2 regions of the Shewanella rhizosphaerae genome follow, and region 2 is predicted to be linked to the other one. Evidence: predicted binding sites of a transcription regulator. Region 2 holds the regulator's gene; the other holds the start of a gene.

Region 1 (4,545 bases), 570 kb from region 2:
AATCAGGGAGTACTGGGTCTCGCCGTACCAGGAATCACCGGGCTGTCCAAACAACTCGCCACCGCAATACTCATGATCCAGGTAGCGCAGGATCACCTCGCTGTCATACAAGGTGCCACCATCGTTCAACAGCAGACAAGGGATCTTGGCCAGCGGATTGGCATCCAGCAATAGCTCGGTATTCTCAAGTGGATTGACGGCGACCGGCTCGATGCCCCTGATGGCAAACTGCGCGATAACGACCCGCACGGTTCTGGCGTAGGGTGACGCCGGCGAAAAGAGTAATTGCATCTCACTTCCTCTACCAATATTTCTCGACGGTGATCTGCCCTGGCGCCCGGCGAAGGTTCTTAGCCAGCCCGCGGGACAGCAACAGGGTATTGAGCTCTTTGATCATCTCTGGATGGCCACAGATCATCACCTGTGAATCTTGCGCGCTCAGCTTGAGGCCGACCTGCTGCTCGATCACTCCGCTCTCGACACCTTGGGTGATGCGGCAACTGAGCGCACCCTCCACCGGCTCCCGAGTCACTGAGGTGACTAAGGTAAACTTTCCGGGGTATTTGGCCTCGAACGCCTTAAGCTCTTCATAATAGGCGAGATCCTCTTGATAGCGCACGCCGTAGACTAAGATCACCCGCTCAAAACGCTGCCAGGGCTCGGTGGTTCTCATCATAGAGATAAAGGGACCCACCGCGGTTCCCGTAGCAAAAAACCAGATATGCTTGCCCTGGGCTGGGATCTCATCCAGCGTCATGAAGCCCGCCGCCTTTGTGGAGATATCGATGCTATCTCCCGGGGCTAAGGCCTGCAACTTAGGCGATAACAGACCATCGTCGACACTGACCGCCAGCACCTCCAGCAGCGGCGCATCGGGCGCATTGACCAGTGAATAGGCTCTGGCGACACGTTTATCGTCAATATGCAGCGACAACTTAATAAATTGTCCGGCAATGAAATCGCCGATATCGGCCGACAGCTTCAGGGTAAATAACTGATCGCTCCAGTCAATCCGCTCTACAACCTTTGCCTCTCCCCACATATCGCCACCTCTACTGGCATCAATCGATACTGATACTCCCATGATTCATAGATTTTCTATCCGAGTCAAGACAACAAAAAACCCCTTATCTTAAGGGGTTTATCGAAATCAAATGGGAGTCAGAAGGCCTTATTCTTGCTCTGTCTCTAGATTGAAACTGTCTCTGAAAGCCTGCAGCCCTTCCTGTACTAAGCCATAGGTCTTGTCGACCCCAGCCGCAATATCGCCTTCAAGCACCTTGAGTCCGGAGAGGATATCTTTGGCCTCATCGAAACCTTGGTCAATGGCACCACCGATTATGTCCATGAAGGAGCTGAGCTGCTCATCGAAGGACATGCTGCTGTTTTGCTCCTGATGTATGGCAAAAAACTGAGTCGCAAAGCTGACGATGCGCTCGGCCGTCGCCTCGGGTGAGGTATCCACCCCTTGAGCCGCCGCCCTCTCGATGGCGTGCTCACCCATGGTTGGTGCCAGCTCTTCATTAATCGCCTCAATCGCCGCCTTATACAACAGCTGCATGGGCTCATTGCCCGCGCTCAAGTTCACCTCTTGCTGCGCTTCCAAGATCGCCGTATTCATCAGCTGCTTACTGGCCGCCAAAGCCGTCTTGTTCTTGGCCACTTCGGAGACTTGTTGACCATGGTTAGTCGTCGAATCTGTCTTGTTGTGCGCCGCCGCAGATACGGCTCCGCCGTGATTTTGAATCTCCATAATCGCCTCGCTCACCAAATTAAATTAACCCTCAGCTATTATTATCGTCCATTTTGTAAGCAACTTTAGCGCAAATGCCCAATTAATCTGTCATCGGCAATTCACCCAAAGTGCGATATGCTAACCAATTCGTTAATTAAATAAGGGTTCCCATGTTACGACTCATCAGCTTTGGACTTCTCGCCCTGGTAGCTTACCTACCGATGGCGCAGGCCAATCCAGCAATCGCCAGCAAGAAGGTAATTCTGGTGCGTCATGCCGAAAAAGCCGACCAGGGACGCGACCCTAGCTTGAATGACGCGGGCAAGTTGCGAGCACAGGCATTGGTTGAAAGCTTGGGCGATACCCCACTCAGCCTGGCCATATCCACACAATTCAAGCGCACGCAGGAAACCTTAACGCCGCTTATTACCGCCAGAGGAATTCCTTTAGTTGTCATCGACGCAGGCAAGGATTTGGACAAACATATTGCGACCATTGCCGACAAGGTCATGGCGCAGCAGGGCAATGTGATCATCGCCGGCCACTCCAATACTGTGCCACTGATCATCAAGGCACTTCGAGGACCCGAGATACCTCAATTGAGAGAGGATGAATATGACAATTTGTTTATCCTTTCCCTGCCCCAAGATGGCGCAAGTAGCCTGATAAAAACCCAATATGGTGCAACTTCAGGCAATACCCAATAAGGATTAGACATTAGTCTAGATAGCGCTAGCTTTATGATCTAAACTTGATTACATTAGCGATATATGGAATAGCAGCACGCGCTGACGTTAAGCGCAGCCACGGAGAATCACTGGTGAGTAATTCGTTTTTTGGAGCGGGAAATAAAAGTAAACCTTTGTCGGTTAGCTGTCAAAACTGCAACCGATTAACGGTTATCGAAGGCGAGACTATCTGCTTCAAGGGTGGAGAGATCATTAGACTGACACCCTATGAGCCGCAAAATACCAAGCTCAGCCTCCTCTGTGACGGTTGGAAGCCGATCAACACCTCAAAAACAGCCTAGTCCTTCTGCCAGCAAGTCTGGCGGCAAACCCTACATCATCCCCGCATAGTCATTCGCGTAGTGCTTTACTTCACGCGTAAGGCCTTCGATTACGGTCGAGGGCGGGATCATGGCAAGGGTCAAGCCCCGTGTCGTGACCCTCAGGTAGGAGCTCAGCTGAGCATAGACGACCACCAACTCCTCCTGTCCCAATCCCCGCTCTCTTAAGGTCGCCATGATGGCTAGCCAATCGGTATCTACGATCCGCGCCTGGCCTTCGATACTTGCATGTATAGGGATGTTTTTCATGGGACCGCCTCCGTAGGTTTGTTATTAACAAATATTATGCAAATCAAACCTGAACGAATACTTAATCCCACACAATTAATGCTGATTTTGTACGGTCCACAATTTCTTATACAGGCCATCGGCCGCCAACAGGCTCTGATGATCGCCACGCTCAACTATCTTGCCCTGACTCAGCACCAAGATCTGGTCGGCATCCACGACCGTCGACAGCCTGTGGGCGATGACCAGACTCGTATGCCCCTTGGCCATCTCCTTGAGCGCATTAAGAATGGCCTGCTCTGAATGGCTATCCAGCGAAGAGGTCGCCTCATCGAACACCAACAGGGGCGAGCCCTTGAGGATCGCCCTGGCGATCGCCACCCTCTGTTTCTCGCCGCCGGAGAGTTTTAACCCGCGCTCACCCACCTTAGTGTGCCAGCCTTCGCTGAGTTGAGAGACGAAATTTGACAGATGCGCCAGCTCTATCGCCGCTTTCACCTGCTCATCGCTCGCCCCCGGCAGACCATAACGAATATTCTCCAGCAGGGAGTCGTTAAACAACACGGTATCTTGGGGCACTATGGCGATGGCGCTACGCAGAGCGTGTTGAGTTAGCGCCATGGTATCATGGCCATCTATGGTGATAGTCCCCTGCTGCGTCTCATAGAAGCGAAACAATAGCTTCACTATGGTAGATTTCCCCGCGCCGCTATCCCCCACTATCGCCACCTTGTGACCGGCGGGGATTTCGAAACTCACATCGGACAAGATAGGCCTGTCACCGTAACGAAAACTCACGCCCTCAAATTTAAGGCTCCCTTGGGCGATCTGGGGCGATGTCGCATCGGGGGCATCCTCAATCTTAGGCTGTCTGTCTAACAGGCTAAACATGCGCTCTATGTTGGCCAGGGCGCCGCGGATCTCGCGGTAGACGAAGCCTAAAAAATTCAGCGGCATAAACAGCTGCATCATGAAGGCGTTGATCAGCACAAAGTCACCTATGGTCATGGCGCCCTGGCTCACCTGAGTCGCCGCCAGCGCCAACATCAGCGTCATCGCCAGCGAGATGATCAGCGCCTGACCGGCATTGAGCGCAAACAACGAGAGTCGATTCTTACGCTTGGCCACTTCCCAGCGCTCGAGGGCATGATCATACTGCTCAGACTCATAGGCCTCGTTGTTAAAGTACTTCACCGTCTCATAGTTAAGCAGGCTATCTATGGCACGGGTATTGGACTGAGAATCGGCCATCGCCGCCTCCCGCACGAAGCCGGTACGCCATTCGGTGGCGAAGATGGAGAAGAGGATGTAGGCGACGACCGCGCTCAGGGTAATTAACGCAAATGCCCAGCCATAGTTATAAAGCAAGATGCCCACCACCAGGGCTATCTCGAGCAGGGTCGGTACTATGTTGAATACCATGAAGCGCATCAAGAAGCTGACCCCGCTGGTACCGCGCTCGATATCCCGCGACAGTCCCCCGGTACGCCGCTCAAGATGAAACGCCAGATCC
Region 2 (4,545 bases):
GACCCATCAGGTGACCTCACTGCTGACCGAGCAGAAGAGCCGCCTGGATCCTGTGGGTGCCATGTTAGAGAGCCGTCTTCTGGAAGCCGAATTTAGTCCTGAGGTTGCCGCTAAGTTGTCGGCCTTGAGCGAACACTATGTACCGGCGGATCTGGTGAAGGCGCTGCCGCGTAGCCTGGCGAACATGCTCGACAACCAAGGTGACGACATCGTTCGTCAGGGCGGAGTGGTTGCCTTTGTCGGACCGACCGGTGTCGGCAAGACGACGAGTGTCGCAAAATTAGCCGCTCGATTCGCCGCGCAACATGGTTCAGATCAAGTTGCATTAATTACAACCGATCATTATCGCATTGGAGCCTATGAGCAGCTGGCAACCTATGGCAAAATAATGGGGTGCCCGGTCAAGCAAGCTCATGATCTCAATGAGTTGGAACAAATTCTTTATCAGTTCCGCAATCGCAAGCTAGTATTGATAGATACGGCGGGCATGGGACAGAGAGATGTGAGATTGTTCCAGCAACTTGATAATTTAACTGCAAATAGCAGATTACCTATTCGTAGTTATCTGGTACTGTCATCTACAAGTCAAAGAAGAGTGCTTGAAGATGCCGTCGCGCAGTTTACCCGGATTCCATTATCCGGCGCGATTTTGACCAAATTAGATGAATCAGTGGCCTTGGCACCGGCGTTGAGTGTGTTGATTCAAAGTGGATTACCTTTGAGTTATGTCACCGATGGACAAAGAGTGCCAGAAGATATGCAAGTAGCCGACACCTTAGCCTTAGCCAACAAGGCCCTGTCGGTACTCGAAAAGAAAGTGCAACCAATACAGAATAACGAAAGGTCATATGAACAGGCCTACGCATTTGAGTAATATAATGAGTCGGGATCAAGCAAGCGGTTTACGTATGATGAATCAACCATATAATGAAAAAGTAAAAGTAATTGCCGTAACCGGTGGTAAGGGTGGCGTAGGTAAAACCAGCGTATCGATCAATACCGCCGTCTCCCTGGCCGAGAAGGGCAAGCGTGTGCTTGTGCTCGATGCCGACTTGGGGCTAGCCAACGTCGATGTCATGTTGGGCCTGAGAGCCGAGCGCAATCTCTCCCACGTATTATCTGGCGACGCTGACCTTGACGATATTATCGTACGCGGTCCAAAGGGGATTGGCATTATTCCAGCCACCTCAGGAACCCAGGCTATGGTCGAGCTGACACCGGCGCAGCATGCGGGCCTGATCCGTGCCTTCAGCGAGATGAAGACCCAGTTTGATATCCTGGTGGTCGATACCGCGGCAGGAATCTCAGACATGGTGCTCAGCTTCTCTCGCGCCTCTCAAGATGTGTTGGTTGTGGTGTGCGACGAGCCGACCTCTATTACCGATGCCTATGCTTTGATTAAGATTCTTAGCCGTGAGCACGGTGTATTCAGATTTAAGATTGTGGCGAACATGGTCAGAAGTTTGCGAGAAGGGATGGAGTTGTTTGCTAAACTTAGCAAGGTAACCGACCGTTTTCTCGACGTGGCCCTGGAGCTGGTTGCGACTATCCCCTTCGATGAAAACCTTCGCAAATCAGTTCGTAAACAAAAGTTGATCGTCGAGGCATTTCCTAAGTCGCCGGCGTCAATTGCTTATCACGGTCTGGCGAATAAGATTATTAGCTGGCCAGTGCCACAACAACCGGGCGGACACCTGGAGTTCTTTGTAGAGCGATTGGTTCAACGTCCCGAATATCAAGAGGATCGTACGAGTGAGTAAAGCCGCTGCGTATACTTGTTTAGATAACAAAGCTTCTATTGTCGAACAGTATGCACCGTTGGTAAAAAGGATTGCTCACCATTTACTCGCTCGTCTACCCGCCTCGGTGCAATTGGATGATCTGTTACAAGCAGGTATGATGGGCCTGCTTGAAGCCTCGGCCAAGTTTGATGGCAGCAAGGGCGCCAAGTTTGAAACCTTCGCCGGTATCCGAATTCGCGGTTCAATGCTCGACGAGATTAGGCGAGGAGACTGGGTACCCAGGTCGGTTCACCGTAATCAGCGACGCATCGCCCAGGTGATTGATGAGCTAGAACAAGAACTTGGACGTGACGCAAAAGACAATGAAATTGCGGATCGACTTGATATGACGCTCGATGAGTACCATCATATTCTTAATGATGTTTCCGTCGGGAAAGTAGTTGGAATTGAAGATCTTGGTGTATCGGTCGATGTAGTAAGACAGGAAGACGATCATCAGGACGACGCATTTGAGTCACTGGCAGAGACACAGTTCCACGAGGCCCTCGTCGAGGCGATTAAATTACTGCCAGAAAGAGATGGATTAGTTTTGTCGTTATATTATGACGAAGCATTAAATTTAAAAGAGATCGGTGCCGTACTTGATGTCAGCGAATCCCGGGTAAGCCAGATACACAGCCAGGCGATGCTCAGACTCAAAGCTAAACTCAAGCATTGGACCAAAATATAACGATTACATGAGCAATATAAAAACAGCTCCGCGGAGGAAACCTTGGACAAGAATATGAAGATTCTCGTTGTTGACGACTTCTCAACAATGAGACGCATCATCAAGAACTTGTTGAGAGACTTGGGTTTTAATAACACTCAGGAAGCAGATGACGGTTCGACAGCCTTGCCTATGTTGCAAAAAGGCGATTTTGACTTTGTCGTGACCGATTGGAATATGCCTGGCATGCAGGGGATCGACCTGTTAAAGGCTATCCGTGCTGATGACAACCTGAAGCACATTCCTGTGTTGATGGTGACTGCGGAAGCAAAAAGGGAACAGATCATTGCAGCGGCGCAGGCCGGTGTGAATGGCTATGTGGTGAAACCTTTTACTGCGGCGACATTGAAAGAGAAGTTAGACAAAATTTTCGAACGACTCGGTTAATCAAGGTTGAGCTATGCAGGCAGAAACTTCAGGGCTGATCAATCTAGCACAGGCCAAGCAACTCGTTGATCTGCTAGAGGCGGGTCAACAAGAGATGGCCGATGAGCTAATTCGCGATATCGCCAGCCCGATTCAGAAAGAGCTGTTTGACGAGGTGGGTCGCCTAACCCGTCAGCTTCACAGTGCCATAGTGGACTTTCAGGTGGACGGTCGCCTCGTGGAGCTGGCTAATAGCGAAATTCCCGATGCTAAAGAGCGCCTCAATTATGTCATCGACATGACGGAGCAGGCCGCTAATAAAACCATGGACGCCGTCGAAGAGTCTCTGCCCCTTGCAGATGCCCTTACCATGAACGTACAGGCCGTTAAGCCTTCCTGGGATCGCCTGATGCGTCGCGATATTCAGCTGCACGAATTTAAGGCGCTTTGCCATGATGTTCAGCAGTTTATCGAGCGCAGCGAATCCGATTCCAATCGTTTAAAAGAGTTACTCAACAACATATTGCTGGCCCAGGACTTCCAAGATCTGACCGGACAGATGATCCGCCGGGTGATCGAGCTGGTGCGAGAGGTTGAGAGTAACCTGGTCTCTATGTTGACCGTATTTGGCGAGCAGCCCCCCACGGATAAACCCCGTGCATCAGAGAAGTGCGTCGAAGCTGAAGGTCCTATTATGAACGCTGATCAGCGTGATGATGTCGTGACAGGGCAAGATGAAGTCGATGACTTGCTGTCGAGTCTAGGTTTCTAAGTAGGAGTCATATGAATGTCCTTTGATGTTGATGAAGAGATACTGCAGGACTTTTTGATTGAAGCGGGCGAGATCCTTGAGCTTCTCTCTGAACAGCTGGTGGCGTTAGAGAATAACCCCGACGACACCGAACTACTCAATGCCATCTTCCGTGGATTCCATACCGTTAAAGGCGGCGCCGGCTTCCTGAGCCTGACCCCCATGGTGGATGTTTGTCACGAAGCGGAAAACACCTTCGACCTGTTGCGTACAGGTAAACGTAGTGTCTCTGCCGAGCTAATGGATATCATCCTCCAGGCCGTCGACACCATCAACTCTATGTTTGCCGAGACCCAGGCGGGTGTCGAGCAAAGCCCTGCCGATGAAGGCCTGTTAGCTAACCTTAAATTATTGAGCTCTGGTGGCTTATTGCCATCTGAGCAGGGCGGGGCGTCAGCCGAAGCCGTTGCTGAAACGCCGGTTGAACCGGCTGTCGAAACACCAGCAGATGACGGTATCGAGCTGTTTGATATGCCGCTCGATGACGGTGTCGAACTGTTCGACGAGCCGGTAAACGATGCGTCCGTGACCTCTATCGCCGGTGAAGGCGACATAGATGAGATCGATGAATCTGAATTCGAAGCCCTGCTCGATGCCCTTCATGGCAGCGGTAAGGGCCCATCAAGTACGGCGCCTGTCGGTGCGGCGCCGATTCAGGCGAGCGATAGCGACGACATCACAGACGATGAGTTCGAGTCGCTGCTCGATGAACTGCATGGCTCGGGTAAATTTCAGGCCCCTTCGGCTCCTATTGCCAAGGTGCCAGAGCCTACCTCGCCGCCGGTGGATGCCGATGAGATCACCGACGATGAATTTGAAAAGCTGCTCGATGAGCTGCATGGCGCCGGTGCTGGCCC

What was found. Region 2 encodes FliA, which starts transcription of late flagellar genes. Its sites were predicted from a motif close to CTAAAGNTNNNNNNNNNNNNGCCGATA; they were not measured.
Region 1: a site for FliA is predicted at 1,796-1,822, ahead of K0I63_RS04425 (DUF5610 domain-containing protein). Genes of this name have one in related genera too.

What each region holds. Positions count from the first base shown of each region.
Region 1 covers NZ_CP080420.1:981,038-985,582, reverse strand. Annotated here, with positions in the region: gene K0I63_RS04435 (glutathione S-transferase N-terminal domain-containing protein) at 1-291, opposite strand, end outside; gene K0I63_RS04430 (ferredoxin--NADP reductase) at 302-1,042, opposite strand; gene K0I63_RS04425 (DUF5610 domain-containing protein) at 1,172-1,753, opposite strand; gene K0I63_RS04420 (phosphoglycerate mutase family protein) at 1,906-2,442, shown strand; gene K0I63_RS19950 (hypothetical protein) at 2,556-2,765, shown strand; gene K0I63_RS04415 (hypothetical protein) at 2,796-3,053, opposite strand; gene K0I63_RS04410 (ABCB family ABC transporter ATP-binding protein/permease) at 3,129-4,545, opposite strand, start outside.
Region 2 covers NZ_CP080420.1:1,550,829-1,555,373, forward strand. Annotated here, with positions in the region: gene flhF (flagellar biosynthesis GTPase FlhF) at 1-874, shown strand, start outside; gene K0I63_RS06935 (MinD/ParA family protein) at 879-1,760, shown strand; gene K0I63_RS06940 (RNA polymerase sigma factor FliA) at 1,753-2,472, shown strand; gene cheY (chemotaxis response regulator CheY) at 2,515-2,898, shown strand; gene K0I63_RS06950 (protein phosphatase CheZ) at 2,912-3,649, shown strand; gene K0I63_RS06955 (chemotaxis protein CheA) at 3,665-4,545, shown strand, end outside.